One region of the Staphylococcus delphini genome, then DNA from elsewhere that is predicted to be linked to it. Evidence: predicted binding sites of a transcription regulator. Region 1 holds the regulator's gene; the other holds the start of a gene.

The links. Region 1 encodes NrdR, which represses ribonucleotide reductase genes. Its sites were predicted from a motif close to AACACNATATATNGTGTT; they were not measured.
Region 2: the regulator NrdR is predicted to act here: its motif matches at 12,002-12,019, upstream of nrdI (class Ib ribonucleoside-diphosphate reductase assembly flavoprotein NrdI).

The regions. Positions count from the first base shown of each region.
Region 1 is NZ_LR134263.1:1,330,670-1,346,278, reverse strand. It holds gene EL101_RS06405 (hypothetical protein) at 1-189, opposite strand, end outside; gene EL101_RS06400 (NUDIX domain-containing protein) at 199-810, opposite strand; gene rplT (50S ribosomal protein L20) at 920-1,276, opposite strand; gene rpmI (50S ribosomal protein L35) at 1,351-1,551, opposite strand; gene infC (translation initiation factor IF-3) at 1,577-2,104, opposite strand; ribosomal protein L20 leader region at 2,129-2,265, opposite strand; gene EL101_RS06380 (amino acid permease) at 2,307-3,815, opposite strand; lysine riboswitch at 3,950-4,121, opposite strand; gene thrS (threonine--tRNA ligase) at 4,183-6,120, opposite strand; gene dnaI (primosomal protein DnaI) at 6,439-7,362, opposite strand; gene EL101_RS06365 (replicative helicase loading/DNA remodeling protein DnaB) at 7,362-8,735, opposite strand; gene nrdR (transcriptional regulator NrdR) at 8,739-9,206, opposite strand; gene EL101_RS06355 (glyceraldehyde-3-phosphate dehydrogenase) at 10,210-11,226, opposite strand; gene coaE (dephospho-CoA kinase) at 11,434-12,057, opposite strand; gene mutM (bifunctional DNA-formamidopyrimidine glycosylase/DNA-(apurinic or apyrimidinic site) lyase) at 12,071-12,943, opposite strand; gene polA (DNA polymerase I) at 12,963-15,590, opposite strand.
Region 2 is NZ_LR134263.1:2,292,435-2,308,043, forward strand. It holds gene EL101_RS10765 (threonine/serine exporter family protein) at 239-1,000, shown strand; gene EL101_RS10770 (threonine/serine exporter family protein) at 1,070-1,519, shown strand; gene pepT (peptidase T) at 1,543-2,766, shown strand; gene EL101_RS10780 (glycerate kinase) at 2,917-4,032, opposite strand; gene ytxJ (bacillithiol system redox-active protein YtxJ) at 4,387-4,707, opposite strand; gene EL101_RS10790 (EMYY motif lipoprotein) at 4,872-5,765, opposite strand; gene EL101_RS10795 (GrpB family protein) at 5,876-6,394, shown strand; gene murB (UDP-N-acetylmuramate dehydrogenase) at 6,540-7,469, shown strand; gene EL101_RS10805 (CHY zinc finger protein) at 7,494-7,808, shown strand; gene nrdF (class 1b ribonucleoside-diphosphate reductase subunit beta) at 7,986-8,948, opposite strand; gene nrdE (class 1b ribonucleoside-diphosphate reductase subunit alpha) at 9,253-11,358, opposite strand; gene nrdI (class Ib ribonucleoside-diphosphate reductase assembly flavoprotein NrdI) at 11,321-11,719, opposite strand; gene EL101_RS10825 (DMT family transporter) at 12,344-13,225, shown strand; gene queF (preQ(1) synthase) at 13,245-13,745, shown strand; gene EL101_RS10835 (peptide MFS transporter) at 14,243-15,609, shown strand, end outside.

The DNA of each region.
Region 1 (15,609 bases):
TTCAAGATACGCACCGAGTTGCCACAATATATCACATTTTATTATCGCAAGTTCAGATGTCAATTCAAAGTGACGCTCATACGTAATGAAGTGATCATAAGCGTGTTCGTACTGTTCCTTGTCGAATGCCTCTGTAATATCATTTATTAACTTTTCTTTAAGTTTAGGAAATGGAATGATGTCAGACATGCCATTCACCTATTTCAACTGTTCTAATATTAACGCACTCCACGATTCGAATGCACTCGTGTCATTAATTTGGCTTAATGGTTGCCACTGAATCTTTAAAGTATCCGTTTCACGCACTTCGACATCTTGTTGCTTAACCTTTACTTTAAACACGACACCGATATGCACTTGACCGACTTCATTATGATCATCATTAATAAAGCCAATGAATTCAAGTGGCGTTTGATCGTTAATTTTAACACCAATTTCCTCTTCAAGTTCTCGACTGGCATTTGTTTTAATAACTTCATCAATATGGTGCGCTTCAGGAACATCATTCATATGTCCGCCTACACCGATAGATGCGTTGCCGTGAAGTCGTGCCTCGCCGCCACCTGATAATCGCTCATAGACGAGTAATTCATCATGCTCATTTTCAATTAAACAATAACTAATCAATTGTTTAAAACTTGGATCTTCTTCCATATCACCGCGTCTTTTCACTTCATATTGAGAAAGCTTGTCATAAATTTTTTGACCGTTCTCTTCAGATTGATCTAAAAACCCGTTGAATGCGAGCGCCTCTTCTTCAAAAAGCAAACGACGTGGGACTACAGTAATTTGTTCATCAAATTTTGACATTGTGAGCTCCTTTTATTCGTTTTTTATATCGTAACAAAAGAAATGAATGGTGGTAAAGTCATAATGAAAAAGAGTTGGCGCGTCACAATAGACCCCAACTCTTTCTCTACTATTTTAAAGCTGCTTTCGCTTGGTTTACTAATTCAGCAAATGCTTTCTCATCTGAGATTGCGATTTCTGATAACATTTTACGGTTAATGTCGATACCCGCTTGTTTTAAACCGTTCATTAAACGAGAATAACTCATGTCATGTTGGCGTGCAGCCGCATTGATACGTGTAATCCATAATTTACGGAAATCACGCTTTCTTTGACGACGGTCACGGAATGCATATTGACCTGATTTCATAACTTGTTGTTTTGCAACTTTATATAATGTGCTTTTCGCACCGAAGTAACCTTTAGCTAATTTGATTGTCTTTTTACGACGCGCTCTTGTTACTGTTCCACCTTTAACACGTGGCATAATAAACTCCTCCTTTTATCTCTACGGTATGCACTTTTGCCATACCTCTCATATATTTTCGTACTTTAGAATGATTATTTAACGTATGTTAATAATTGTTTTACGCGTTTTGCATCGCTTTTTGATACTAATGAAGCTTTACGTAATTGACGTTTTTGCTTTGTAGATTTATTAGCGAATAAGTGTGAAGTGTAAGCTCTAGAACGTTTAAGTTGACCAGATCCAGTTCTTTTTACACGTTTCGCAGCTCCGCGGTGGGTTTTCATTTTAGGCATGATGTTTTCCTCCTATTATCACTTTTTATTTTTCATTAATTGGGGCTAACATAAGGAACATTTGTCGACCTTCCATTTTCGGCTTTTGCTCGATTGTTGCAAGGTCTTGACACGCTTCAGCATATCGCTCTAACACGCGTTGTCCAATTTCTTTATGCGTAATCGCACGCCCTCTGAAACGAATTGAAACTTTAACTTTGTCACCTTTCGTTAAAAACTTGCGTCCGTTTTTAAGCTTCGTATTGAAGTCGTGTTCTTCAATTGTTGGGCTTAAACGGATTTCTTTAACGTTGATGATTTTTTGTTTCTTCTTCATCTCTTTTTCTTTTTTCTGTTGCTCGAATTTGTATTTGCCGTAATCCATAATACGAGCAACAGGTGGTTTAGCATTTGGCGCAACAACGACTACATCCAAACCAAGTCGATCTGCCATTTCCAATGCTTCATTTTTAGATTTCAATCCGATTTGGTCACCATTTTGTCCGATGACACGTAATTCTTTTGCGCGAATCTTTTCGTTAACTTGCGTTTGATCTTTAGCTATGGTTGACACCTCCAAAAAGTTTACGAATGGTCCAAGTACGAAAAAAAGCGAGGGTATTTAACCCCCGCTTCTCACGTCAACATGAACATACACTACATGTTTAATCGTTAACCTGCCAACAGCTTGCTGCGTCGCTACAGGTGAGAAGCGGGATGCTTCTACTTGGTCCGTTTCGTATTCAACAGATACAATCATACCAACTCAGTGTATATTAGTCAATGTTTTTTTGAAAGTTTTTTTCAACTGTTTCCACATTTGGATCTAAGTTGACGTCTTTTAATGGAATTATTTTCGTTTTATAGCGGATTTTGTGATAGATAAAGAACGCTAAAAATACCGGAATTCCCATATAAGTAATTAAAAATCGATTGATATCAAAATCACCCGTTTGAATAAAATCAACATCTTGTCCGATGATAACAATAATACAAAGTACAGTCGCGAGAATTGGACCAAATGGGAACCACTTCGCTTGATACTTTAATTTGTGAACATCGTAATTTTGTGCAGCAAACGCTTTTCTAAAACGATAATGACTAACCGCAATACCTACCCATGCGATAAAGCCTGTCAGACCACTCGCTGCAACAATATATTCGTACGCATCGCCACTGATATGTTGTAATACAAAGATCAACACAACAATCACCGCAGTAGATAACATCGACAAGATCGGTGTGCCGTTTTTATTTGTACGACTAAACGCATTCGATGCAAGACCGTCTTTACCCATCGAATATAGCATACGTGTGCTTGCATACATCCCAGAGTTACCCGCCGATAATACAGATGTTAAAATTACGGCATTCATAAATGAGGCAGCAAACGCGAGTCCTGCATTTTTAAAGACGAGTGTAAATGGAGAAGTTGCAATGTCATCCCCACCGCCCATTAAGGCAGAAGAGTTGTATGGAATGAGCATCCCGATAATAAAGATCGCTAAAATGTAAAAGAGTAAAATTCTCCAGAACACTTGCTTAATTGCTTTCGGTACGGCACGCTGAGGATTTTCGGACTCACCTGCAGTAATCCCCACTAACTCAGTACCTTGGAAAGAGAACCCAGCGACTAAGAACACGCCGAACACAACGAGTAAGCTACCACCAAACCCGTCACCTAAAATCGGTGCATCTCCAGTTGTAAATGTATCAAAGCCCACTGCTTGACCGCCCATGATGCCTAAAATTGTCAATAAGCCGACAATAATAAAGACAATCACCGTCGCTACTTTGATGAACGCAAACCAATATTCACTTTCACCATATACTTGAACCGACAAGGCATTAAGACTAAAAATAATCACCATGAAGATACAACTCCATGCCCAAGCAGGTAAAAATTGTAGAGGTGCCCAATATTGGATGACTTGAGCAGCAATCGTCACGTCGGCCGCTACTGTAATGACCCAGTTAAACCAATAGTTCCATCCTAAAGCAAAACCTAAAGATGGATCGACAAAACGCGTGGCATATGTGCTAAACGAACCTGTAACAGGTAAATACGTCGCCATTTCCCCAAGTGATGTCATTAAGAAGAACACCATTACACCGATAATCGCATAGCCTAAAAGTGCACCTAAAGGTCCCGCATCATGAATAGCGCCCCCAGATGTCATAAACAGTCCAGTTCCAATCGCACCACCGATCGCGATCATCGAAATATGACGATCTTTGAGATGGCGTTGCACTGCATGTTGATTTTCCGTTTTTTCATTACTCATTTTCTTAATCCTTTCCTAATTGCTTAGAGGTTAAGACAAATTGTGTGAAGCTAGTTAAGTTTTAAATTAATCAACCTAGTAAAAATAAAAGCAGTGATGGCATCTATGTTGATGCCACCCCTGCTCATTATTTATGAATCGGTAGCACATCACATTTGTGACAGTCTAGCGCCTTTCGGACACTAGCCCAACGAAAAATGGCGATGGTCCATTTCCGTTTCGGCAACTTTACCTTTCACATGTTGGGGCTTTGTACCATCTTACAACCCAACCGCTACTCATCAAAGTTGCGCCTCTAACTCAATCAAATCGTTTTATAAATTGTTTCATTATACTACTATACATGATAGCCGTGCACCTATCAACATTATCTTTGTTTTTTCAAACGAATTTCATCAACTAAATCCCAAATGAAAGTATCTTTTTCAATTGTTTTTTGGTCTTTTGAACCGTATTGACGCACATTGACTTCATTGTTTTCAAGTTCTTTATCCCCGACAACCAATTGATATGGTATTTTCTTCATTTGCGCTTCACGGATTTTATAACCCATTTTTTCATTACGATCATCAATATGCACACGGACACCTTGAGATTTTAATTCGTCGTGAATTTGACGTGCGTAATCGTAATGCAAGTCGTTGTTAACTGGAATAATTTCAACTTGTTGTGGTGCTAACCAAGTTGGGAATGCCCCTTTTGTTTCCTCAGTTAAGAAGGCAACAAAACGTTCCATTGTTGATACGACACCACGGTGAATGACAACCGGTTGATGATGTTCCCCATCTTTACCAATGTAAGTCAGTTCAAACTTTTTCGGTAATAAGAAGTCAAGTTGCGCTGTTGACAATGTTTCTTCTTTACCCATTGCAGTTTTCACTTGAACGTCTAATTTAGGACCGTAGAATGCCGCTTCGCCAATCGCTTCTTCATACGGTAAGTTCATTTCATCTACCGCTTCTTTTAACATCGCTTCAGCAGTGTTCCACATGTCGTCATCGTCAAAATATTTTTCTTTATCCGCTTTATCACGATAACTTAAACGGAATTTGTAATCCTTAAAACCAAAGTCATCGTAGACATCCAAAATCATTTGAACAACGCGTTTGAACTCTTCTTTAATTTGGTCTGGTCGCACGAAGATATGCGCATCATTTAAAGTCATCCCACGCACACGCTGTAATCCTGATACAGCACCACTTGCTTCATAACGGTGCATTGTACCAAGTTCCGCGATACGAATTGGCAACTCACGATATGAATGAGGTTTGTTCGCATAAATCATCATATGGTGTGGACAGTTCATCGGTCTCAGTACCATCGCTTCATCCGCATCCAGTTGCATTGGTGGGAACATGTCTTCTTGATAATGGTCCCAGTGTCCTGATGTTTTGTACAAATCGACATTAGCCATCACTGGAGTGTACACGTGGTCATAACCGAGACTAATTTCTTTATCGACAATATAACGTTCAATTTCACGGCGAATTGTTGCACCATTGGGTAGCCATAAAGGTAAACCTGCACCGACAAGTTGATTGTTTGTAAAGAGTTCCATTTCTTTACCGATGCGGCGGTGATCACGCTCCTTACGCTCTTCTAACAATTGAAGGTGTGCTTTTAAGTCTTTCTTGTCGAAAAATGCTGTACCGTAAATACGTTGTAACATTTTATTATTGCTGTCGCCACGCCAATACGCACCAGCAGTTGATAACAATTTGAACGCTTTAATTTTAGATGTACTTGGAACGTGGACACCACGACATAAATCAGTGAATTCACCTTGACTGTACAATGTCACTTGTTCGTCTTCTGGAATCGCCTCAATTAATTCCAATTTATATGGATCGTTTGCAAAAAATGACTTCGCTTCATCTCTTGAAACAACTTGACGCTCGACTTTATGATTTTCTTCAATAATTTGTTTCATTGTCTTTTCAATCTTTTCGAAATCATCACTTGAAACCTTTTCTTCCATATCGAAGTCATAGTAGAAGCCACCATCAATCACTGGGCCAACACCGAAATGTACATCACCGTACAAACGTTTTAATGCTTGTGCCATTAAATGCGCTGTGGAATGTCTTAACACTTCTAACGCTTCATCACTACCAGGCGTAATGATTTCAATTGCGCCATCTTCTTCTAAAGGACGTGTTAAATCGACCAATTGTTGATTAAATTTACCGGCAACGGCTTTTTTACGTAACCCTGGACTAATAGATTGCGCAATTTCTTCTGTTGTCGTACCCTTTTCAAACGCCTTTTCATTACCATCTGGGAACTGCACTTTAATTTCTGCCATAATGATCCTCCATTTCACATATTTTGCTTAAAATTGAAGAAAATAAAAAACCCCATCCCAACAAAAGGGACGAGGTTTTCGTGTTACCACCCTAATTTGTCACATACCTATCCTGTGACATCTCTACATAAGATAACGGTCTTGAGCCGGGCATTCATTACAAACACCATTTATCTATAGAGGGAGTAACATCGATGACTATGCACTACATTCTCAATCACAGTAGTTCCCTGTACCATAGCGATACCGATATCATATCCTCAAACTTTAGCAACATTATTGATTTATATACATATTATAACGCTATTTTTAAAATTTTCAATGCTTACGATAATTTTCTCCTTCAAGTAAATAAGGTGTACTCAAAGTTTTCACACGTTCCATAATCCGTTTCGCTTTCATTCGATCAACACCATTTTTCGTATCAGCCAAATGTGTTTCTAATTCATCTAAGTTCATATTTGAGCTGAAAAATGTCGGAAGTTCTTGAATCATACGGTAATGTAAAATGGGACCGAGCACCTCATCACGTACCCAAGGCGTCATATCTTCAGCACCTAAATCGTCTAAAAATAATACGCGTGCTTCACGAACTTGTTCAATACGTTTTGCTGTCGTACCATCTTTAAAACCATTTTTTAATGTTCGAATAAACTCTGGCACATAAATAATCATCGAAGGGACTCGGTTGTTTTTCAACTCGTTCGCAATCGCACCTAAAATAAATGACTTCCCTGTACCAAACTCACCATATAAATAAAAACCTTTAACCGGACGCTTTTCAATAATCGCATCAATTAAATCGTCTAATTGCATGGCTAAATCTAAACGATTGCGTCGCGTCATATAAATATCTTTAATTTTGGCGTTTAACGTATCGGGATGCATATGAAATGATGTAATCATACTTTTCGCATTTTGTTCCTCGTCGTGCCTGATTTTGCATGGGCAAGACTTGTAACGAATTTTGATATGTTGTTGATCAATATACAATTCAGGAATGTGACCCCTTACGAAATTAGGACAATTTTCATACGTATGTGTCCCATCGTAGTGTTTTTGCTGATCTTTATATTCCTGCAAGATGTTCAAATCTTCCTCAATCATTCGGTTCGTTACTTCAGATTGGTGTGCGGCTAAAAATGCTTTCACATCTGGATCCGCTAAGACTTGCTTTTTAATTTGTTGAATCTTTTGTTCGAATGCATTGTTGCCACCGATAATACTATTAAAACTTTTCATTAATCTTCACCCGCCCTTCTCTTTTGTTCTAACCTTTTCAAGAACGCTGCACGATCTTTTTCCAATGCTTCTTGATCTTCCTCTTTTTGTTCGTACTCTTCTGGATGCGTCACCCAACGCGGTTGTTTTTCTTTTTTGTGATAAAATGGACCGTTTGCGTTTTGACTATAGCTTTCCATTCGTTTTTGTTTCGATTTTTCCTGATTTTTTTGAATTTCCATCGCCTTCTCATATGCAGAACGCGCGTCCGTCACACCACTTTTTTTCCATGTTGAAGCAACGGAATAAACATATTTTTCAGGTAAGTTATTATCCGTTTTTTGCATCACATATTGCAATAAAATATTGATAGCCCCAAAATTAAAGCCTTCACGTTGCACTAATTCTTCCACCATATCTTTTTGATAACGAGGCGGCTCAGAACCTCCATATTCCGTGAGCATGACAATCGGACTCGTTTGATCCATTAAAGCAAACCACTCATCCCAATTTGACACCGTTTTTTCTTGTGCTTCAGACATTTGTTCCGAAGCGGTCACCGTCACTTGCGGCTGTAATGATGGTAATTGTTGTTGATGTTCCATTAAATAGTAACTTTGTGCTTGTTTGCGTAAATCTTTAACGGATAAAGATTGATCTGCATTGAGCGATTTCAAAATAATCGTCTTCATAACGTCCGGCGATAAACGATACAATGTCGCCAATTGAACGATCAGCGATTTTGTCGGTTCTGATAAAATCGTTTGGCTCACATAATGCGTCTGCAACATGTCAGCCAACAATTCAAAATCAAACGTCACATCTGTTAAATCAACCCCTTGATATTGCGATGCTTTAAGCGCTACATCTGAAGTGGCCACTTGTTGCTTAGGTACTTTAAAGACATCCGTAAACTTTTTCGTCACATTTGAAAATCCCGCCAAATCGAGTGGTGTTGGCATAAAATAATTTTTCAATGTATGATACCGTTCTTGTCCGACAACTTCATAAAAATAAATCGACAACATCGGATCATTGAAAAAACGTTCTGGCGTGGGTGGCGGGATGAGTTCATACACAAATTGTGTCGTGTTTTCAGATTGACGGACGAACGTTTTTAACAGGCCAATGCCTTCTAACAAATCTAAAAACTCTCTAAAGCGGCCGAGGCTCAATTTTAACTCCGACATAATCGTATAATGTGTAAAACCTTGGTCGAATGTAGCAGACTCAAATTGGTTCAAAAACTGGTACACACCGATTGCTTCAGCACCAACTAACGGTGTGAATAACCGATTCAAAATATCATAGTGTACTGCATGATATTGAAATGGACGCATGACGATAAAGCCGTCGTGCGGACTTAACTGATTTTGATACATAAATTGATTCATTCGTTATTCACTCCGCTTGTTTTCTTTCAATATCCCTTGCATAGATTTTAATAATTGATCCACATCTTTAAATTCTCGATACACAGAAGCAAATCGCACATAAGAGACTTGGTCGACATGCATTAATAAATCCATGACATACTCCCCTATATCTCTAGATGACACTTCTGCAATGCCTTCTTCACGCAATTTCCATTCAACTTGATTCGTAATTTCTTCCAATTGTTGGAAACGGACGGGTCGCTTTTCACACGAGCGCACTAAGCCATTTAATATTTTTTCTCGATTGAACTGTTCGCGTGTACCGTCTTTTTTGACGACGATAAGCGGACTCATTTCTATATGTTCAAAAGTAGTGAAACGTGTACCACAATTGTCACATTCACGTCTTCTTCTAATTGCATTCATATCATCTGCATGTCTCGAATCCACTACTCGAGATTGGGTATGATTGCATTTTGGACATTTCACGACTTTGTCACCTTCTTAGTCATAGTTTTTGTTTCATTATACTATGAAACGACATGATTTCAAAAGTTAGGATATTTGTGGCAGTGTGCCTAGTGTTACGAGTGGGCTTGTCTTTTGAACATGCTAGTGGCTTTCCTTTTTGAACATGTCGGTTTTTTGGAACATATCGGTCTTTTTGGAACATGTCGGATGCATACGATTGCCGTCTTGGACTCGCGTTTCCCAGGGGCTGAGGGGAGGTTGTGACAAAAGCGCTTAGGATTTGAGCAGAACCGAGCGATGAGCAAAATTGATTTCCAAATTTTGTCGAAATCGCGGGAGTTCTGTCGAAAATCCTGCTTTTGGAACACCGTTTATTGATTCCCAGCGCATCCATTCATTGTGGATTTTGGGAGCAGTACAGAAATCTCATGTGTAACAAAGATTTCGTCGTACTGCCCCCGCAAGGCTGACTAGACTTCTCAAAAGTGTATACGTTGAGAAGTCAGACAGCTACTGCGATAAACAGCAACCACTATTAAAGTAAAGAAGCGACTGTCAGCAATATGCACGCATTCCCTCGGGAGTCTCGTCCATCCGGCAATCTTGCACGAACAAGCGCAAGTAAAGAGAACAGTGTCATACATCCCCACAGTTCACTTCATCAAAAAGTTCAGCCTCGTTTCATCTTATTTTTTGTTTTTGGGACACCGTTTATCAATTCACCAGTGCATCCATTCATCGTTACCTAGACTGCTACTGGGTTAACGTCGAGGAAAATGCTGAGCTACTTACTAATGATCATTGATGTATACAGCTTTTAAAACAAACTCTCTTAAGGTAGTAGCTCGATATTTGACTTAAATGATGTGCATTTGGATTTAGTCGAACTTACCCATCTCTCTGGTTTTAAATGAATCAAGAGCAAAAACTAAAAAATTGCCCCTAAGCACACGTGTCTATAAGGGCAATTATTGTTATATATTTTAAAAGAAAGGATTTCAAATGGATAAAAACCTATCATTTATTGTGCAACTGTGCTTGGAATTTGAGCAGCGATTTGTTGTAACACGTCGACCACTCTTGTTGAATAACCCCATTCATTGTCATACCATGCGAGTACTTTAACTTTACGATCTCCCATGACGATTGTTGAAGGTGTGTCGACAATTGCTGAATGTGCATCAGTCGTGAAATCATCTGATACAAGTGGCTCATCCGAAACAGCGACAACACCATTTAAATCATTGTCTTTAAATAATTGATTCACTTCTTCTTTAGTCACAGATTGTTTTAAATCAACGACCAAGTCAACAAGTGACACATTTTTAGTTGGCACGCGTAACGCCATCCCGTGCATTTTACCTTCAAGTTCTGGTAAAACAAGTGCGAGTGCTTTTGCTGCACCGGTTGATGTTGGAATGATACTTTCAAAAGCTGCACGTGCACGACGTAAATCTTTATGTGGATTGTCTAAATTGTTTTGGTCGTTTGTCACGGCATGTACTGTCGTCATTAAGCCATTTTCGATTCCAAAACGATCATTTAATAATTTGGCAATCGGTGCTAAACAGTTTGTCGTACAAGATGCGTTACTAAAAATGTCATAACGTTCTGTATCGATGTCTTGGTCATTGACACCTTTCACAATCGTTTGTACGTCTCCTCCTTTTGAAGGCCCTGTTAAAATTACCTTTTTAGCACCTGCGCGAATGTGGGCATCTGCTTTATCGCCATGATTAAATTTACCTGTTGCTTCTACTACGATATCGATATCTAATGCTGCCCATGGTAAATTTTCAGGATTACGATCTGACACAAGTTTAATCTTTTTACCATTCACTTGTATGCCATCTTCAATCGGTTCAACCGTCTGATTAAAGCGTCCGTGTGTTGTGTCATACTTAATGAGGTGCGCAATCGTTTCTGGTGGATAGCTTGCATTAATCGCTACAACCTCAACATCTTCTCTATTTAATGCCACTCTCAAAACCATACGGCCGATACGCCCCAGACCGTTAATCGCAATCTTTGTCGTCATGTTTAAAGCACTCCTTATCAATGTGTTATACTTATATTTAACAGTATATCACAATTGCGATAAAATGAAACCGTTTTCTACTATTATTTTTTGTTATTGCACTTCATCAACCAAAACAATCATAAAACGCAAAAAATTTCAGGAACTTAGACAAACGCATATCCAAGCTCCTGAATTTATTTTAATATTCACGACAATTATCCTTCACTATGCTTCTGAGTCGCTATGATAACCTTCTAAAAATCCTTTATCCACTAAAATCTGTTCTAAATTTTGCTTTAATTCCAACTTAGAACCTAAATTATCAATGACGACATCCGCCATGCGACTCTTTTTATCAATTGAAATTTGGCTATAAATTCTTGCTTTGGCATCTTCTATAGACAACTCATTACGCGCCATTAATCGATCGAGTTGTATCGGTTCAGACGCATAAACAAGCCAAACTTCATCTACTGTATCTTCTAAATGATTTTCAAATAACAGTGGAATATCCATAATGACATTGTGACCTTCTGCTAAATATTGGTCACGCTCTTGATTCATCATTTTGCCGACAATAGGATGCACGATCGCATTGAGTTGTTTTCTTTTTTCATCATCAAAAAACACTTGTTGTCCGACATAGGTACGATTCATTTCGCCATCTTCATTGATCGCTTCATCGCCAAATAGCGCTTGAACTTTTTTTAAACCTTCCGTCCCTTTGGCAACTGCTTTCCTTGCTGAAACATCTGCGTCGACGATTTTAAAACCATGTATTGCGAGTAATTCTGCCACTGTCGATTTTCCAGTAGCAATCCCCCCTGTTAATCCAATGACTTTGGGCATAATTTCACCTATCCTAACTTTGGCAATTTGGACAAAAATGTGTATTTCGTCCTGAAATAATAACTGTTTCTATCGCTGTTTCACACGTTGCACAGCGCTTTTGTTGATATACTTTCAAATGATCTTGCATGGTTCCTCTTTGACCATCAGCATGTACATAATCTGACACACTTGTCCCACCATTTAAAATACCCATTTCTAAAACTTTTACTACACTATTAAATAAGTTTGTCTTTTCCTGTACTGACAAGTCTTTTACTTTTTTCTCCGGATGAATTTGTGCATCAAACAGCGCTTCACACGCATAAATATTGCCACAACCCGATATCACACGATGATCCAGTATAAATGGCTTAATCGCTTTGTTTAAATATTTCTTTTCATCACTTTTAGCAAGATAATGGGCCAATGCCTCTTGTTCAAAAGGTTCAGGCGCAATCTCTAAAATTGAAGGATAAGCCTCTAAACTTTCGACATTCCGAATCTCACCAAACCGGCGAATATCTGAATAGACTAATTTAATACCATTTTCTAAATGAAACACAACTTGCCAATGCTTTCGAAAATTCGGTATCGTAATGTCATCAAGCGATTGCACGACAAAAAATGCACCTGCCATCCCTAAATGTGAAATTAATGTACGTGCAACATTCCCACTTTGGATACGAAACAAAATATATTTACTGCGGCGTTGTACATCAGTTATCTCAAAACCGACCGTATTCTTCACAAAAGCATCAAGACCAATCCCTTTAATAATCGTTTCTTTCCCTTCTAACTTACCGCGTTTGACAGGTTCCGAAAACGTCACATCTATAATCTTTTGTTGTATAATGTGAGGCGTAATGCCACGTTTGACATGTTCGACTTCTGGTAATTCTGGCATTGATTGTTATACCTACTTTCTATTTTGCATCATACCAAGTTTTCCCATAATCTGATTCTACACTTAATGGGACATCTAATTGTAATGCATGCGCCATAATTTCCTCAACAAATTTGCTGAATTCATCTACTTCATCTTTCGGCACTTCAAAAATCAATTCATCGTGTACTTGTAACAATAACTGAGCTTTAAACGATGTCTTTTGTACTTCACGGTGGAATTGGACCATCGCTAATTTTATAATATCTGCCGCACTTCCTTGAATTGGCGAGTTCATCGCAGTTCGTTCTGCAAATCCACGTAAGTTAAAGTTACGACTCGTAATGTCTGGAATGTAACGACGGCGTTTTAACAATGTCTCCACGTATCCTTGTTGTTTGGCATCTTGCACAATGTTGTCCATATAATCTTTCACACCTGGAAAATGGTTCAAGTAATCATCAATAAATTGTTGCGCTTCTTTACGTGTTATACCTAAACTTTGACTCAGCCCATAATCACTAATGCCATAGACGATACCAAAGTTCACCGCTTTTGCTTGGCGACGCATTAATGACGTGACCTCATCAGCTGCAACGTTAAACACTTTCATCGCAGTTGTAGTATGGACATCTTCATTATCATTAAACGCTTGTTGCAACGTCGGGTCTCCTGTAATATGGGCTAAAACACGTAATTCAATTTGTGAGTAATCCGCTGCAAGAATGACATAATCATCGTGCGTAGACTTAAACGCTTTACGAATTTTACGTCCCTCTTCTAAACGAATTGGAATGTTTTGTAAGTTCGGGTCCACCGAAGACAGACGACCTGTTTGTGCTAGCGTTTGATTAAAACGTGTATGAATACGACCGTCATCCCAAATCACTTTTTGTAAACCTTCAACATAAGTCGACTGCAGTTTCGATAATGTACGATATGTTAAAATGTAGTCGATAATTGGATGTGCATTTTGCAATTTTTCGAGTACATCGACTGCTGTTGAATAACCCGTTTTCGTCTTTTTAATGACTGGCAACTCAAGTTTTTCAAATAAAATGACGCCTAATTGTTTAGGTGAGTTAATGTTAAACGTTTCACCAGCTTGTTCATGAATTTGTTCGATTAACTGATCCAACTCTGTTTGAATGACTGTTTCCATCTCTTTTAATGTGTCGATGTCAGTATGAATCCCTATATATTCCATTTCACTTAAAATGAGCGCAAGTGGCAACTCAATCTCTGAAAGTAATGATGTCTGCTCATGCGCTTCAAGAATGGTCATCATTTGTGGTTGCACGACATGAATCGCATCTAAAATAGAAGCAATATGTTTATCGAGCACCTCATCTTCAGGTATGTGGAAAGATTTGCCTTTACCATAAACCGACACATCATCTTGCACGAACGTTTGCTCAAAATGCGTCATGACAGACTGTACATCATCAATCGTACGCGAGGGATCGATAATATAGCTCGCTAACATCGTATCAAAAACAACATTTTGAATGGCAATGTCTGAACGTTTCATCGCAATATACGTTTTCTTCGCATCATGTACCCATTTTTGCGTCGTTTCCTCTTCTAACCAAGCCACTAACTCTGGATATTCACTGACCTTGTCAAATGGAATCACGACATAATGTTCGCCGTCGTACAAACCAAATTTTAATAACTCATCTTTTAAGTAATTTGATCCCGCAACTTCAACATGAATCGCCGCTTCTGACAATTGGTTAAAATCTATTTTTGACATGTCATTTATCGGCTCAAAATCTCGACTCGCCGTAGCATTGTCTGCCTCGACATCCATCCCATCGAGCAACTGACGGAATTCTAACGACTTGAACAACTCGATTTTAGCACTTTCATCTATATTTTGAGGTAAACGTGTGTCTTTGAGTGATACTGTAATCGGACTATCACAATTAATCGTCGCTAAAGTTTTACTCATTAACGCATCATCCCGACTATTTTCAAGTTTTTCTTTTAGCTTTTTACCTGACACTTCTCCAATATGGTCATAAACACCTTCAACTGTTTCAAATTGATTTAACAGTTTCAGCGCTGTTTTTTCACCGACACCTGCCACACCTGGAATATTGTCAGAAGTATCTCCCATTAAGCCTTTTAAATCAACAATTTGAGACGGTGTGAGCCCATTATATTTTTCAGCAATAAACTTTGGTGTGTAATGATCAACGTCCGTCACACCTTTTTTCGTATAATAGATTGTCACTTGGTCTGTAGCGAGTTGGGTTAAATCTCGGTCCCCAGTAATGATGATTGTTTGCATGCCCGCTTCATCCGCTTCACGACTAAGTGTTCCAATAATATCATCTGCTTCATAGTTTTCAAGTTCATAACGTTGAATTTGATAGGCATCTATTAATTGGCGAATATACGGGAACTGCTCACTCAATTCAGGCGGCGTTTTTTGACGTCCCCCTTTATAATCTTGATACGTCTCATGTCTAAATGTCGTTTTTCCAGCGTCGAATGCCACGAGAAAATGCGTCGGTTGTTCTTCTTTAATAATCTTTTCTAACAAACGCGCAAAACCATATATGGCATTTGTATGAATCCCTGCTTTATTTTTTAACAACGGCAATGCATAAAAAGCTCTAAAACTTAAACTATTACCATCAATTAATATAAGTTTGTCCACGTTATTCCCTCCATCGTGA
Region 2 (15,609 bases), 960 kb from region 1:
ATGCGGCTTCCATCCAATGTATACGTCAATCAAGCCGAATTTAGTTGAGGCAAGTCCTTGGGAAAAGGAGAACTCGTTCAGCAATCTTGACTTAAAATAGAATTTCTTCCCCACTTCATTTTCATTCATTTGCCAAATCATACTTTTAAAACTTTCATAAAAACTAAGTATTAACTGTTGCAAGTGGTATTATTCCCATGTAGACTGACTATTGATTGAGATGAAAGGAGACACAGCCATGGCAGAAGCACTCACGATTATTGATGAAAACAAAGTCATTGATGTCGTCCTACTTGCGGGTAAGGTTTTGTTAGAAAGTGGCGCAGAAACCTATCGTGTAGAAGATACAATGGGCCGTATTGCAGCGAGCTTTGGTCTAGAAGATACATACGCCTTTGTCACATCAACAGCGATTATTTTTTCACTGAATGACCGGACGAATACACGTCTTGTGCGGGTGCGTGAACGGACGACAGACTTAGAAAAGATTGCACTCGCTAACAATATTTCAAGAAAGATTTCGCGTAATGCATTAACGTTAGACGAAGCAAAAGCGGAACTGATTCATTTAGAACACGCTTCACTACAATATTCATTTATCATTAAGTTTTTAGCTGCATCTATCGCATGTGGTTTCTTTTTATTTATGTTCGGCGGTGTTCGACAAGATTTTATTTATGCGGTTATTGCGGGAGGCGCTGCATTTTTAACATTCGACTTAGTCCAGCGCTTTATTCAAATTAAATTTTTCTCAGAATTCATTAGTGCAACAGTTGTCATTGCAGTGGCCGCCTTTTTCACTAAAAATGGATGGGCGACCAATCAAGATATTATTACCATTGCAGGTGTCATGCCACTTGTACCCGGAATTTTAATTACAAATGCCATTCGTGATTTAATGGCGGGTGAACTTTTAGCAGGCATGTCGCGGGGGGTAGAAGCTGCCCTCACTGCATTTGCGATTGGGGCCGGCGTTGCGATTGTACTACTTATTTTCTAGAAAGGTGTGAGGACATTGACTTATATTTTTTATTATATTGCGCAGTTTTTAATTAGCTTTGTTTCGACGATGCTATTTTCAATCATTTTCAATGCGCCGAAACGCCTTTTACTCGCATCAGGCTTTGTAGGTGCCATGGGTTGGTCCATTTATAAATTTACAGTTGATATGAACTATGGGATTGTCATGGCTGCTTTTTTAGGAAGTTTTATCCTTGCAATCATGAGTCATACGATGAGCCGTCGTTACAAGCGCCCTGTCATTATTTTCATTGTGCCGGGTATCATTCCGTTAGTGCCTGGAGGTGCAGCATATGAAGCAACCCGTTTACTCGTAACAAATGCTTATACGCCTGCAGTCAATCAATTTTTAGAAGTGACTTTAACATCAGGTGCCATCGCATTCGGTATTCTTTGCGCCGAAATCTTCTACTACATCTATACACGACTTAAACATGCCTATGGTAAACTTAAAGGAAAGCATTATCGTAAAGGATACCATATGAATAACCGTATCTAAGTAGATAAAAAGGAGTGTTAAGTATGAAAGAACAAATTATCGAAAGACTCTCACGTTACGTTAAAATCAATACACAATCTGACCCGAATAGCGAGACGACCCCTTCTACTGAGCGTCAATGGGATTTACTTCGTCTTTTGGAAAGTGAATTAAAAGCGATGGGACTTGATACCGATTTAGATCGTCACGGTTACCTATTCGCCACATTAGAAGCGAATATTGAAACAGATGCACCTACGATCGGATTTTTAGCGCATGTGGACACGTCACCTGATTTCAACGCCGCAAATGTAAATCCTCAGATTATAGACTCATATGATGGCGGCATCATTACTTTAGGTACATCTGGTCGCGAAATTAATCCTGAAGTCTTTCCAGATATCCTTAAAGTCAAAGGGCATACACTCATGACAACAGATGGGACTTCATTACTTGGTGCCGATGATAAAGCAGGTGTCGTTGAAATTATGGAAGCACTCCAATATTTAATTGCACATCCAGAAATTAAACATGGCCGTATTCGTGTCGGCTTTACCCCTGATGAAGAAATCGGTCGCGGTCCTCACAAATTCGACGTGGAACGTTTTGACGCAGACTTTGCCTATACAATGGATGGCAGTCAATTAGGTGAATTACAATTTGAAAGTTTTAATGCGGCAGAAGCTAAAATTACGTTTGATGGTGTGAATGTGCATCCAGGTTCTGCAAAAGATAAAATGGTTAACGCATTGAATTTAGCTAACGCGTTTCATCAAGCATTACCTGCCAATGAAGTTCCAGAACATACGGAAGGTTACGAAGGCTTCTTCCACCTCATGGAACTGAATGGTAACGTTGAAAAAGCGACTGCACAGTACATCATTCGCGACCATGACAGCACTTCTTTTGAAAATCGAAAACAACAACTCATTGCAATTCAAAAAGATATCAATTCACGTTATTATTACGATCCTGTTCATCTTGTTATCAATGATCAATACCGTAATATGGCAGAAAAGATTAAGCCGCTACAACATATTATCGACATTCCAAAAGCGGTTTATGCTGACCTTCATATCACACCCAATACTGAGCCGATTCGTGGCGGTACAGATGGGTCACAACTTTCATTTATGGGCCTACCGACACCGAACTTATTTACTGGCTGTGATAACTTCCACGGTCCTTATGAATATGCTTCTATCGATGTCATGGCACAAGCTGTACAAGTCATCTTAGGCATCGTCCAAAAAGTAGCAGAAAAATAAGCCTTGTAAAAAGAGAGAAAATAGAAGTGTTTAACAGTAATATCATCAATGTCTGTTAAACGATAGATGGATATCATTCCACAAAAACACAGAGACTGGAGAACTTTTGATATGCTCCAGTCTCTGTCCTTTTAAATTCATGTCCTCTTATTAATTAAACGATGTGCGCAACAATCGAATGGCTTGTACGGCATAATTTCTTAACTGTATCCCCATTTTGAAGTCAGTTAATGTTTTCGGCATCTCTATAAACGTGTTGAACATACCCGTCACACCTAGTGCTTCGAATCGTTCGAATTTATCCGCTGTACCACATAGTGCGATAGCCGGCTTATTATATTGTTGGCACAGTTCAGCAATTCTTAATGAAGACGTTTCAATCATTTCGTCTTGTTCATCAATGCCTTCACCAAATACCACTAAGTCCGCTTGTTTAACTAATTGATTCAATCCTGTAATTTGATCAACTAATTCATGACTCGTTTGAATTTCAGCTTTATATAATGCATGTAACGTTGCCGCAATACCGCCACCAGCACCGCCTCTTTCAACCGTACCAAGCACGATATGATGCTGATGTTTAAACAATTCACTCCAATACCAAAGCAAATTGTCAATTACCACTGCTTCTTCTCGGTCGATTTGAAGATTTGGATAGGTCTTCATGACTGCACTCTGTTTGCCGTATAACTTACTCTCAAAATCTGTCACAATCTGAATACGGCACGCTTTCAAACCTTCATGTAAACCTTCAAGATCAATACGTCGCACATGTTTAATTTGGCCGCCACCTTTTGTCATATCAACAGTACGCCCTTCATCATCGTAAAACTGTGCACCTAAAGCTTGTAACATCCCTGCGCCACCATCAAATGTATCGATAGCACCTACTGAAATAATCATATGTTGCGCGTTTTTATCCAAAGCATGACGCATCACTTCGCCTAAACCATAGCTTGACTGTTCTACAAGTGGTAACGTCCCTTTTAAAAATCGCCCCGCTTCTATAACGGTAATGCCATCATCTGTTTGACCGTACGTGGCGTCTACAGCTTGCATCGCCGCATCATGTACTGAAATTTGATATTGTGTCCCAGATTTCCATAAAAAGACGGCATTTAATAATTCTCTTCTCCCATTAAATAGTGGGACTTGTACAATATCTGCATCCTCAATTTGACTCGCCACACCTTCTTCTACATAGCGATTTGCGTCATAACTCGAAATAATGTGATTAAATTCGTCCATAGCTACTAATATTTTCATGTGGTCACCCTCTTATCTCTCAAATATTGATGTTCAACCTGTCGTGTGATAGATCATATGCTTTATTGATTGAATATCCGTTTATTACTTCCAATCTCATTATTCTATATTATAGCCTTGACCTTCAAAAGTGTACAAATGAACTGAACATTCGATTTCAACCTCTTTCCTCAATTCCCCCCATGATACGTACTCATCACACGTATGTCATTGCTCAAAATAAAAAGCAACACATCCTAGTTGATCGCGTGTGTTGCTTTCGTATATTTTCAAATATTTCTTGGTTGCGCTTTTCAGGTCTATCGATCATGACATATCATCACATCGATTCAACCATTATCAAACAATGTCAGCCTATTCCTCAGCTTTCGCAAGTTCAGAGACATTCACATTTTTATGACTGTCGTGCCACTTGACCTCACCGTTTACGAAATAAAGCGCTTGAGGTGATTCATGTTGGACACCTGTCTTTTCAGCAATATAATCCGATAGTTCACGTGCTTCTTGAACAACGACATAGTAACCATCCATATCACGCTCATATAAAAACTTATTAAATTGGTCGAATGCGTTTTCCGAAATCGGACAAGTATTGCTATGTTTTAAAATAAATATATATGGATTCTCTTCAATCATTTGTTCGAATTGGTCAATCGAAGTTAGCTTAATCGCCATTCTCTTCACCTCTAAGTAGATTTTCTGTTTGTCTTTTATCTCAATTAACTAAGTACTTTTCTCAATGTTTACCATTATACACACATAATATAGGCTTGTTAACCTTTAATTTTGAATCCGCTCCCCATCTACCGAAACAATCCATCTAAAACAGCGCGCGTCCATTAGTTTGAATTCAACTGATCTCGCTGATTTTCGTACGGTGCGTTATAGCTGTCTAAATCTTTCGCTTTCGTAATGAGTTTACGAATATTCACCTGAGCTAATTTTTGATTATAGTCAATCGTTTTGAGACGTTCTTGATAATAGCGCTCAAGACTGTAATACATTTGCACTGCATTTTGTCGTGCGCGGTTCGTCATCTCATCTCGGAGTTGCATTTCATTTAAATCTTTAATTTGTGTTTGAACTAACGGAATCACTTCTTCTTGAATCGCCTGCATTTGTGCCTTTCCATCTTTTTCACGGATAGAAGTCTCTGCTTTTTCTTTGATATGGCGATTATTTTCATCGAGCCGTGCCTCTAATTTTGCGCTATCTTCTAACCCTTGCGACGTTTGTTTCGCACTACTTATTTGCGTCTCTACACGACTACGATACTTTTCAAATTGTTGTGTGAAATCCAGTATGTTTTCATTCGCGCGGATTGAATTTTGGCAGAGTACGATAAACTGATCCAATTTTTCAACTACTTCTTCTTTACCCTTTATGCCCTCTAAATATGTAGATTTCAACGCTTTCAAATCTTTATTTGTTTCAGGAAGTGCTTTCGCCTCTTGACGATACGCTTTCATCGCCGGCTTTAATTCATCGTCAATTTGCTTTTTAAGTTGATCAAACGCTTTTTTGTTCGCATCTGTCGTATCTGTTTGACTCAAATCATACAGTTGGTTTAAATTCATTTGTTCTAATGTTCGATTCACATTGCGCTCTTTTTCTGCGACCGTCTTCATTTGTTGGTCGAATGCATGCATCTGCTTTTGGGATGATGCCATACATGCGGTAAGACTGCCAATCATCATGAAACTTAAAATGATCAATTTTATCCATTTTTTCATCGCTGCACCTCTTATTCAATTCGTATTATACATAAACGTATTTAACTTGAAAATAATATATGATATAGTAATGCAGAATTACGCAAAAGGACACTCAAGGAGGCCTCCATATGTATCGTCATGTCCAACCATTTACGACTGAAAATCAACAGGTATTTTATGCGACACAATACGAAAAATACCAACACATTTTGTTTAATCTTTTAGACTCACCGGTGAAGTTCACACAACATATCGGCGGTACTTTTCATTTTAATTATCCGACCGAACCCATTTTAGATATTTTAGTCGGTGTTGAAAATTTGCACGACATTACGTCTTTAGATGAAAAGCGCTTAAACTATGCAGGATTTTATCGTTTACACCATGCTTATGAAAAGAAAGTCGTGATGGCAAAATTTAATAATCTGAATGAATTAAAGCAAGAAGTCCGCTTACATATTATTCAAATGCACACGCCTACTTTCCAACAATACCAACAATTTCATGAATTATTAACGCATCATCCAGCAGCCATTCAATTTTTTAAAGCGCAAAAAACCTCTCTCGAACAACCATTCATGCCTATCCGAGATTATGAAAACTTAAAAAAGCAATGGTTTAAACAACTTCAACAATACGCAACATAAAAAAGTTCATACATGACGCGTTCTATTAAAACAGTTAAAATATAATTAAGTCTAAAAATACCAAACACACTTTGTAAAGACCATCAAATATGAACAATTGATTTATAATTGGCAAAAACACTATGGATTATAACGAACAGAAAGGATGTTATTTGTGAATCATTCTAGCATCTTACAGGATTTAAAAAAACTGATTCCTGCAAGTATTATTAAGGTAGATGAACCATTAAAACGCTATACTTACACTGAAACGGGGGGGAATGCGGATTTTTATATTTCACCCGAACGTTATGAAGATGTACAAAAAGTCGTGAAATATGCGTATGAACATGACATACCTGTAACCTATTTGGGAAATGGTTCAAATATTATTATTAGAGACGGCGGTATTCGAGGAATCGTTTTGAGCTTATTGTCTTTAAATCACATCGTCACTTCTGATGCGACAATTATTGCAGGCAGTGGTGCGGCTATTATCGATGTGTCTCGAAAAGCACGCGACGTTTCATTAACAGGTCTTGAATTTGCATGCGGGATTCCTGGTTCTATCGGTGGCGCTGTTTATATGAATGCAGGCGCTTATGGGGGCGAAGTGAAAGATGTGATCGATTACGCCCTTGTCATTGATGAACGTGGCGAATTGCTTAAATTAACACATAATGAACTTGAATTGGATTATCGTAATAGTATTATCCAACAACAGCATTATGTCGTGTTGGAAGCTGCATTTACACTCACACCTGGAAAGCAAGAAGACATTCAAGAGAAAATGGATGATCTCACAGAACGACGCGAATCTAAACAACCGCTTGAATATCCATCATGTGGTAGTGTTTTCCGTCGTCCACCTGGTCATTTTGCAGGTCAACTCATTCAAAATGCCGACTTGCAAGGACATCGTATCGGTGGCGTCGAAGTCTCTCGTAAACATGCTGGATTTATGGTAAATGTCGATCACGGGACAGCGACAGATTACGAAAACTTAATTCATCATGTCCAAAACGTCGTGAAAGAAAAATTTGGGATTGAGTTAGAAAGAGAAGTTCGTATTATTGGGGAAAATTTAGAGAAATAAAGAAAAGTTTAAGGAGCGAATGCAATGCCGAAAGTTTATGGTGCGACTGTCGACCAAGAAACACGTTGTACACACTACAATACGCCATTCGATGTGATCGCAATTAAGTTTAAATGTTGTCATAAATATTATCCTTGCTTTAAATGTCATAATGAATCTGAAAAACATCGTCCGAAACGTTGGCATTCGGATGAATTTGATAAGCGCGCTATTTTATGTGGCGTTTGCGGTTATGAGATGCCGATTGAAACGTATATGATGACCGAATCTTGTCCTCAATGTGAAGCGCATTTTAATAACCGTTGTAAGTTTCATTATCACCATTATTTCGAAATTTAATATACTTTTGGGATTAGAGCTGGGAAACACCATTGTGTCTCGGCCCTAATCTTTTTTCTTCACAATTTCCCCTTTCTCTTACTTAAAATCACTTTCATTTTTCTCAAAAAGCAAGTGTATCAAAAAAGAGCGAAACAACATGTTCTGTTGCTCCACTCTTCTTAAATACTTTAATGATTAGAAAATGAAATCTTCATCTTGCAATGATTCTACATTCAATGCAAGCACATAACCGTCACCTTTAACTGAGAAGAAATCATGGTTTTTCGTTGATGTATCGAGGGCGTTTTCAATAATCGGACTGAATTCACGCTCTTCGAAATACGGTTCAAATCCTAAGTTTGACAGTGCTTTATTCCCGTTATAACGGACATAGTTCATGACATCATCCGCTAAGCCAATCGGTTCATATAAGCTACGTGTATACGATTCTTCATTGGCATATAAGTCTTCTAATAACTTATACATTTCTGTGTCTGCTTTTTGTTTTTCGCTTTCTGATAATTCATTACGTAAACTTTGCGCATCTAAGCCAGTGAATACACCGTGGATCGATTCGTCTAATAAAATTTTACGAATAATTTCACCAGATGTCGTCATGCGGCCTTGTCCAGCCAAATATAGCGGATAATAGAAACCTGAATAGAATAGGAAAGTTTCTAAAAAGACACTTGAAACACGCGCCATGTATTGATCATAAATAGACGCTTCTTTCCCCCACAATTTATGGTAATTGCTAATAATTTTCTCAGATTTGTATTTTAAATGTGGTTCTTCAAGTACCCATTTATCTAGTAACTCATTCGTCTCTCTAGAAGGTAACAGGGTTGTAAAAATATGCGAATAACTCTTAGCATGGATTTGTTCCATCATCCCCATGAATGAGTAAACGGCTTTTTTACGTAAATCTTTCGTATGTAGCATAATTAATGGCATACCGTCATCAGCTTGGTGTGTATCCAAACCTGTTAAACCTGCCAATGCTTTTTTAAACGCTTCTTGTTCTGCTTCAGTTAAAGTTTTCCAACTTGCGATATCTTTTGAAACTTTAAATTCCGTTTCCACCCACATTTGAGCAATGTTCTGGCGCCAAAACATATTCGTCATATCTTCTTGTGTGTTCCAATTTACAGCTATCATTGACCTTATCTGCTCCTATCTATATTATGATGTGTAACAAATGGGCCAAACGTGTGCCCCATTCCCTAAATTTTTTAAGTTGCGAGTGAGACAGCCGTTTAACGCACTGTCCCACTCTGGCAAGGATGACCGAACAATTAAAATCACCATCTCGTTCAGTCATCACCTGCCCCACGTTCGTTTCTATTTTCAGGCTAGGACATTTCATCTTCCTAGCCTGATTGCTCATCGTTCAATTTCTATAAAGTGCTATAGCCTCGATGCACTATTGTTAATAGCAAAGCTGCCTACATTGACATCGATATTAAATCGCACAGCTCGTACATTCTTCTACACTCAATAATTTATTTCGTGTGTAATACAATGATTTTAAGCCTTTATGATGTGCGTAAACGTATAAACGTGACAATTCACGTGTTGAAATTTCTGAATTCACATATAGAATCGTTGAAATCCCTTGATCAATATGTGTTTGAATCGTTGCAATCAAATCAATCAATTTCATTTGATCGATATTGAATGCTGATTTGTAATACCACATTGTTTGCGGTGATAGAAACGGCATTGGATAAAACGTTTCTGAATTACCGTAAGTACGACGCTCAATTTGGTCAACAATCGGCATAACTGAGCTTGTTGCGTTTTGTACATATGAAATACTTTGTGTTGGCGCAATCGCTAAACGGTACGCGTGATATAAACCATGCTTTTCTACTTCTGCTTGCAATGCTTTCCAATCTTCACGTGTCGGAATCGGATGATTTTCAAACAATGCCTTCACTTTTTCAGATTGTGGCAAGAAGTCTTCAGAAGTGTAACGTTCAAAATAACGACCGTTTGCATAGTCTGATTGATCAAAGTCTGTAAATGCTTCGCCGCGTTCTTTCGCAATTTGCATTGAACGTTCGATTGAATAATAGTTCATCATCATGAAGAACACATTCGCAAAATCTTTCGCTTCTTCTGATTCATAACTGATATGATTTTTCGCTAAATAACCGTGCAAGTTCATCACACCTAAACCTACTGAGTGCAATTCACTGTTCGCTTTTTTCACACCTGGCGCATTTTGAATGTTCGCTTCGTCACTTACGACTGTTAACGCGTCCATACCTGTGTGCACAGAATTTCTAAACTGATCTGATTCCATCACATTCACAATATTTAATGAACCTAAGTTACAAGAAATATCGCGCTTAATTTCGTCTTCTACACCGTAATCGTTAATGATTGAAGTCTCTTGCAGTTGGAAAATTTCTGTACATAAATTACTCATTTTAATTTGACCGATGTTAGCGTTAGGATGCACACGGTTCGCATTGTCTTTAAACATTAAATAAGGGTAACCTGATTGCAATTGTGTTTGTGCAATCATATTTAACATTTCACGCGCATCTTTACTTTTCTTCATAATATTTGGATTAGCCACAAGCTCATCGTAGTAATCCTCAATATTAATGTCATCTAATGTGACGCCGTATTCTTGTTCTACCGTGTGTGGTGCAAACATGAAGAAGTCTTTTCCTTCTTTGGCTAAGTCGAAAAATTTAGATGGCACAATTAAGCCTGTTGAAATCGTTGAAAGACGTAAATCTTCATCGGCATTGATTTTTTTCGTATCTAAAAATTCTTCTACATCATAGTGAAAAATGTTCAAGTACACTGCGCCTGCACCTGGACGTTGACCTAATTGATCGGCATAGCTAAAGCCACCTTCAAGCGCTTTTGCAATCGGTAAGACACCTTTCGCAACACCTTTAATGCCTTTAATCGCTTCACCTCTCGCACGTAATTTCGATAGGTTGATCGCTACACCGCCACCGATTTTACTCAATTGCTTAGCTGTTGAATCGATAAAATTAATAGAGTTTAAACTGTCGTCTACTTCTAATAAGAAACATGAAACTAACTCGCCTCTACGTGCACGACCCGCGTTTAAAAATGTAGGTGTCGCTGGTTGGTAACGTTGCTCTACCATCGCTTGAATCAATTGTTTTGCTAGGTCAACATTCCCTTTTGCAAGGTAGAGTGACACAATGAACACATGTTGATGATAGTCTTCAAGATATTGCGACTTATCATTCGTCTTTAATGCATAATCTTTGAAAAATTTACTTGCTGACATATAACTTGCAAAGCGAAATGGAATTGCGGTTGTAAATGCAATCAATTCAACAAGTTGTGCTTCACTGTATTCTTCAAACACATTGTAATAAAAATTGTTGTCAACCAAAAAGTGAAGGCGTTCTAATTCACTGTCGAAATGAACGGTTTTATCTTGAATCTCTTCTAAATAAATCGCAAGTGCTTCTTGATCTTTCTCAAGTTGAAAAAACCCATTTTCATTTCTTTTAGTCACTTGGTTGTTAAGTTCAATATGCTTGTACTGTTTTTGTTCCATAGTTTTCATAAAAATTGACCACCTTCTCTTTAAATTCCGTTGTATCTTGACTATTGCCGTGTAATTCAAACTTCATTAGTAAAGGGACGTGATACGTATCTGCAATCGTCGTGCCAGCTTTCGCAAAGTTGCTTCCCCAGTTACGATTGCCACTTGCAGCCACACCCTTTAAATTTTCATGATTAATTTCTAAAAATTGTTGGACTGGTTGAGGTACCTCACCAAAACCAATTGTCCCTGTCACAATAATGAAAGGTTCAGTCACTTCTTCTGAGGCGTTGGTTTCATTAATCTCTAGTGTGTTATCAAGTTCTGTGCGTTTAACGAATCGTCTCACATTACCCGTAAAAGAATAAAATACCACTTTCATCCTGAATAACCACCTTTCTTACGAGATAAATGATTCGTGTGCTTTTTAATGTTACTTTTTCTTATTCACAATATAAATGTAATTAAATAAAATACGAACATATATTTGCTGTTGTTTAATTCATAAAATAAGTTGAAAAGTTGCTAACTTGCCATTATTCACATCTCATAATGACTCACATTGACACAGCTACTATATGTAGATAATCAAAGAAATAGAATGTTCAAAATCGTGTAAAGCTCCATTGATTTTGTCCATTCTTGTGCTGTTAGCCATCTCTCAAACACTATATGTTGTGTTTAATTCCGCTCTCTCATACTATATTATGTGTTTCATTATACAGAACTCTATTCTTAATTTAAAGAGATAAATTGGAACTTTTGTCACCCATTGTCATCAAAAGCGATGAAATCAACCACTAGAAGAGCAAAAAAAATTATTTTCTGATTGAAGTGCATCTCTCACTTGACTTTCTTAACCGAAACGTTTATATAGACTTCTAAAACAGAACGTAAGTTCCCTATTATTGTATCTCCTTTTAGTAAAATCCCAAGATATAATGCAAGTTGTATCATTTTGTGCTACTATGTATAAGTCAAATTTTTATCAATAAGAGGCGATATCATGAATACTAAAGTGAAAGGAATCATCGCTATTTTAATTTCTGCTATTGGTTTTAGTTTTATGGCAGTTTTTTTTCGTCTATCCGGCGATTTACCCGTATTTCAAAAATCACTCGCTCGAAATTTCGTAGCCATGTTTATTCCGTTATTCTTTATTCTTAAATATAAACAGCCCTTCTTCGGTAAACTCAGTAGTCAACCTTTATTAGTGACACGTTCTGTTTTAGGTTTAATGGGCGTCCTGTTAAACATCTATGCCATTGATCATATGGTGTTAAGTGATGCCGATATTTTGATGAAATTGAATCCTTTTTGGACGATACTGTTAAGCCTCATCTTTTTAAAGGAATTTATTCAAAAATATCAAATCACTTCAATGATTATCGCAATCATAGGTATGCTTTTCGTCGTTAAACCTGAATTTTCATCTGATGTCATCCCTGCGATTGTCGGACTATTATCCGGTGTTTTCGCGGCTTCAGCATATACCGCTGTACGTGCTTTAAGTACACGAGAAGCCCCATACACGATCGTATTTTATTTCTCATTCTTTTCGGTTATTGTGCTGATACCGTTCGTCGCATTTACATTTGAACCGATGAGTATGATTCAAATCGTTTACTTGATTTTAGCAGGTCTGTCGGCTGCGGTAGGTCAAATCGGTATTACAGTCGCATATAGTTACGCGCCAGCCAAAGATATTTCGATATTCACTTATGCGTCTATTATATTTACAGCAATTATCGGCTTTATCTTATTTAATGAATCACCTGATTTTTATGCGATTATCGGTTATATCATTATTTTAAGTGCAAGCTATTATATGTTCGAAAAAGCACGACGCTCGACACGTTCTAAACATCGTCAACAACCATCAAAATAATATAAAGGAGGCCTTCCTTATGACAGAAGGACGTACAAAAGACGAATTACAAGATATTACACTTCTCGGTAATCAAAATAACACTTACAACTTTGATTACCGCCCAGATGTTCTAGAAACATTTGATAACAAACACCAAAATCGCGATTACTTTGTTAAATTTAACTGTCCTGAGTTCACATCTTTATGCCCGATTACAGGACAACCTGATTTTGCTACCATTTACATTTCATATATTCCCAATGTCAAAATGGTCGAATCTAAATCGTTAAAACTTTATTTATTCAGTTTCCGTAACCATGGAGATTTCCATGAAGACTGTATGAATATTATTATGAATGACTTAATTGCGTTAATGGATCCGCATTACATTGAAGTATGGGGCAAGTTCACACCACGTGGCGGCATTTCAATCGATCCATACACTAACTATGGTCGTCCAAATTCGAAATACGAAACAATGGCAGAACACCGTCTCATGAATCATGACATGTATCCAGAAAAAATCGACAACCGTTAACATCATATCGTAGGCAGCACGCTGAGAAAACTTTATGTCTCAGCGCGCTTTTTGTTACCTCTCAAACCAGACCTCTTTTTAAACACTTTAAATTAAATCGCCATCAACTTTTCTACTATTATATAGAGATGCACTCATTTTTATCTTCGCTGACCTGTTTTCACCCATTCCAACTCACAACTCACTTTTCCGTAAAATAAGAATTCAAAGGTGCCATATTTATTGTTTAGACTGATAAAAAGGTCTTTCTGCCAAAAATTTTAAATATTTTATTGCTAAGCGAGAAAAAGGTGCTATAATAACTGATAAAGTTTAGTGACTTTATCGGAATATACGTACAAAAAACAGATAAATGATACATCAAGAAGTAAACTATATATATTTACATAACCATAAAAATATATTATAAAATGTTCTTTGTATAAAAAAACCTTGTGTATGATACCGATGAGTTATAGAATAAGTTTAACTTGATTTGAACTGGAGGGGAATTATCAATGAGTTCGCATTATACAAAAGAAGAAATCCTTAACAGTACGCCACGTTCGGGATTCTTCGGTCATCCAAAAGGGTTAAGTACGCTAGTATTTACAGAATTTTGGGAACGTTTTAGTTACTACGGTATGAAAGGTATTTTGGCCTTCTATATTTATTATTCAGTGGCTAAAGGTGGATTTGGTTTAGACCAAGGCGTTGCACTTCAAATCGTTTCTATTTATGGCGCTTTAGTTTACATGAGTGGTGTTATCGGAGGTTGGATTGCCGACCGTATTACAGGGACACGTCACGCACTGTTTTATGGTGCGGTGCTCATCATGATTGGTCACATATTAATGTCACTACCGAACAGCCTTGTCTTACTATTGATTGCACTACTCTTTTTAATTATGGGGACAGGTCTATTGAAGCCAAACATCTCCTCGACAGTAGGATTGTTATACGATAAGAACGACGCGCGCATGGATTCGGCATTCACGATCTTTTATATGAGTATTAATTTAGGGGCATTACTCTCACCACTCATTATCGGATGGGTACAAGTCAATATCGGTTTCCATGTCGGCTTTGCCATTGCAGCTGTAGGGATGTTTTTTGGTTTGTTGGCGTACCTGTTTACGAATAAAAAGTCACTCGGTCTTGCCGGTGTCGAAGTTCCAGATCCATTAACGAAAAAAGAACGTTCAAGACTCATCAAAATTGTCGGAAGTATCGCTATCATACTGATTCTTGTGGGTGTTGGACTACAAGCAACAGGCCATTTAACAATTGAAACGTTCTCAAACATCATTACATTTTTAGGCGTGTTCTTACCGATTCTTATATTTACAAGAATCATTTTAAGTAAGAAAACAGCAGACCAAGAACGTAAACGTGTTTTTGCATACATTCCATTGTTTATTGCATCTGTAGCCTTTTGGATGATTCAAGAGCAAGGATCAACGGTTTTAGCGCAGTTCTCTGATACAAAAACTCAACTTGATTTAGCTAAAGTCACAGGAGGATGGATTGATTTCCACATTCCACCTGCATGGTTCCAATCCTTAAATCCATTTTTCATTATTATTTTAGCGCCTTTATTCTCTATTTTATGGGTAAAACTGGGGCGTTATAATCCGCCTACTGCTGTTAAATTTGCATTAGGGGTTATTTTAGCCGGTCTATCCTACTTAATTATGATTATTCCAGACGGTAACAGTTTGATTAATCCATTATGGTTAGTTGTGAGTTTCTTGCTCGTTACATTTGGTGAACTATGCTTATCGCCTATCGGTTTATCAACAACAACTAAGCTTGCGCCTGATGCGTTTGCAGGCCAAATGATGAGTATATGGTTTTTATCGAATGCCATGGCGCAAGGTTTAAA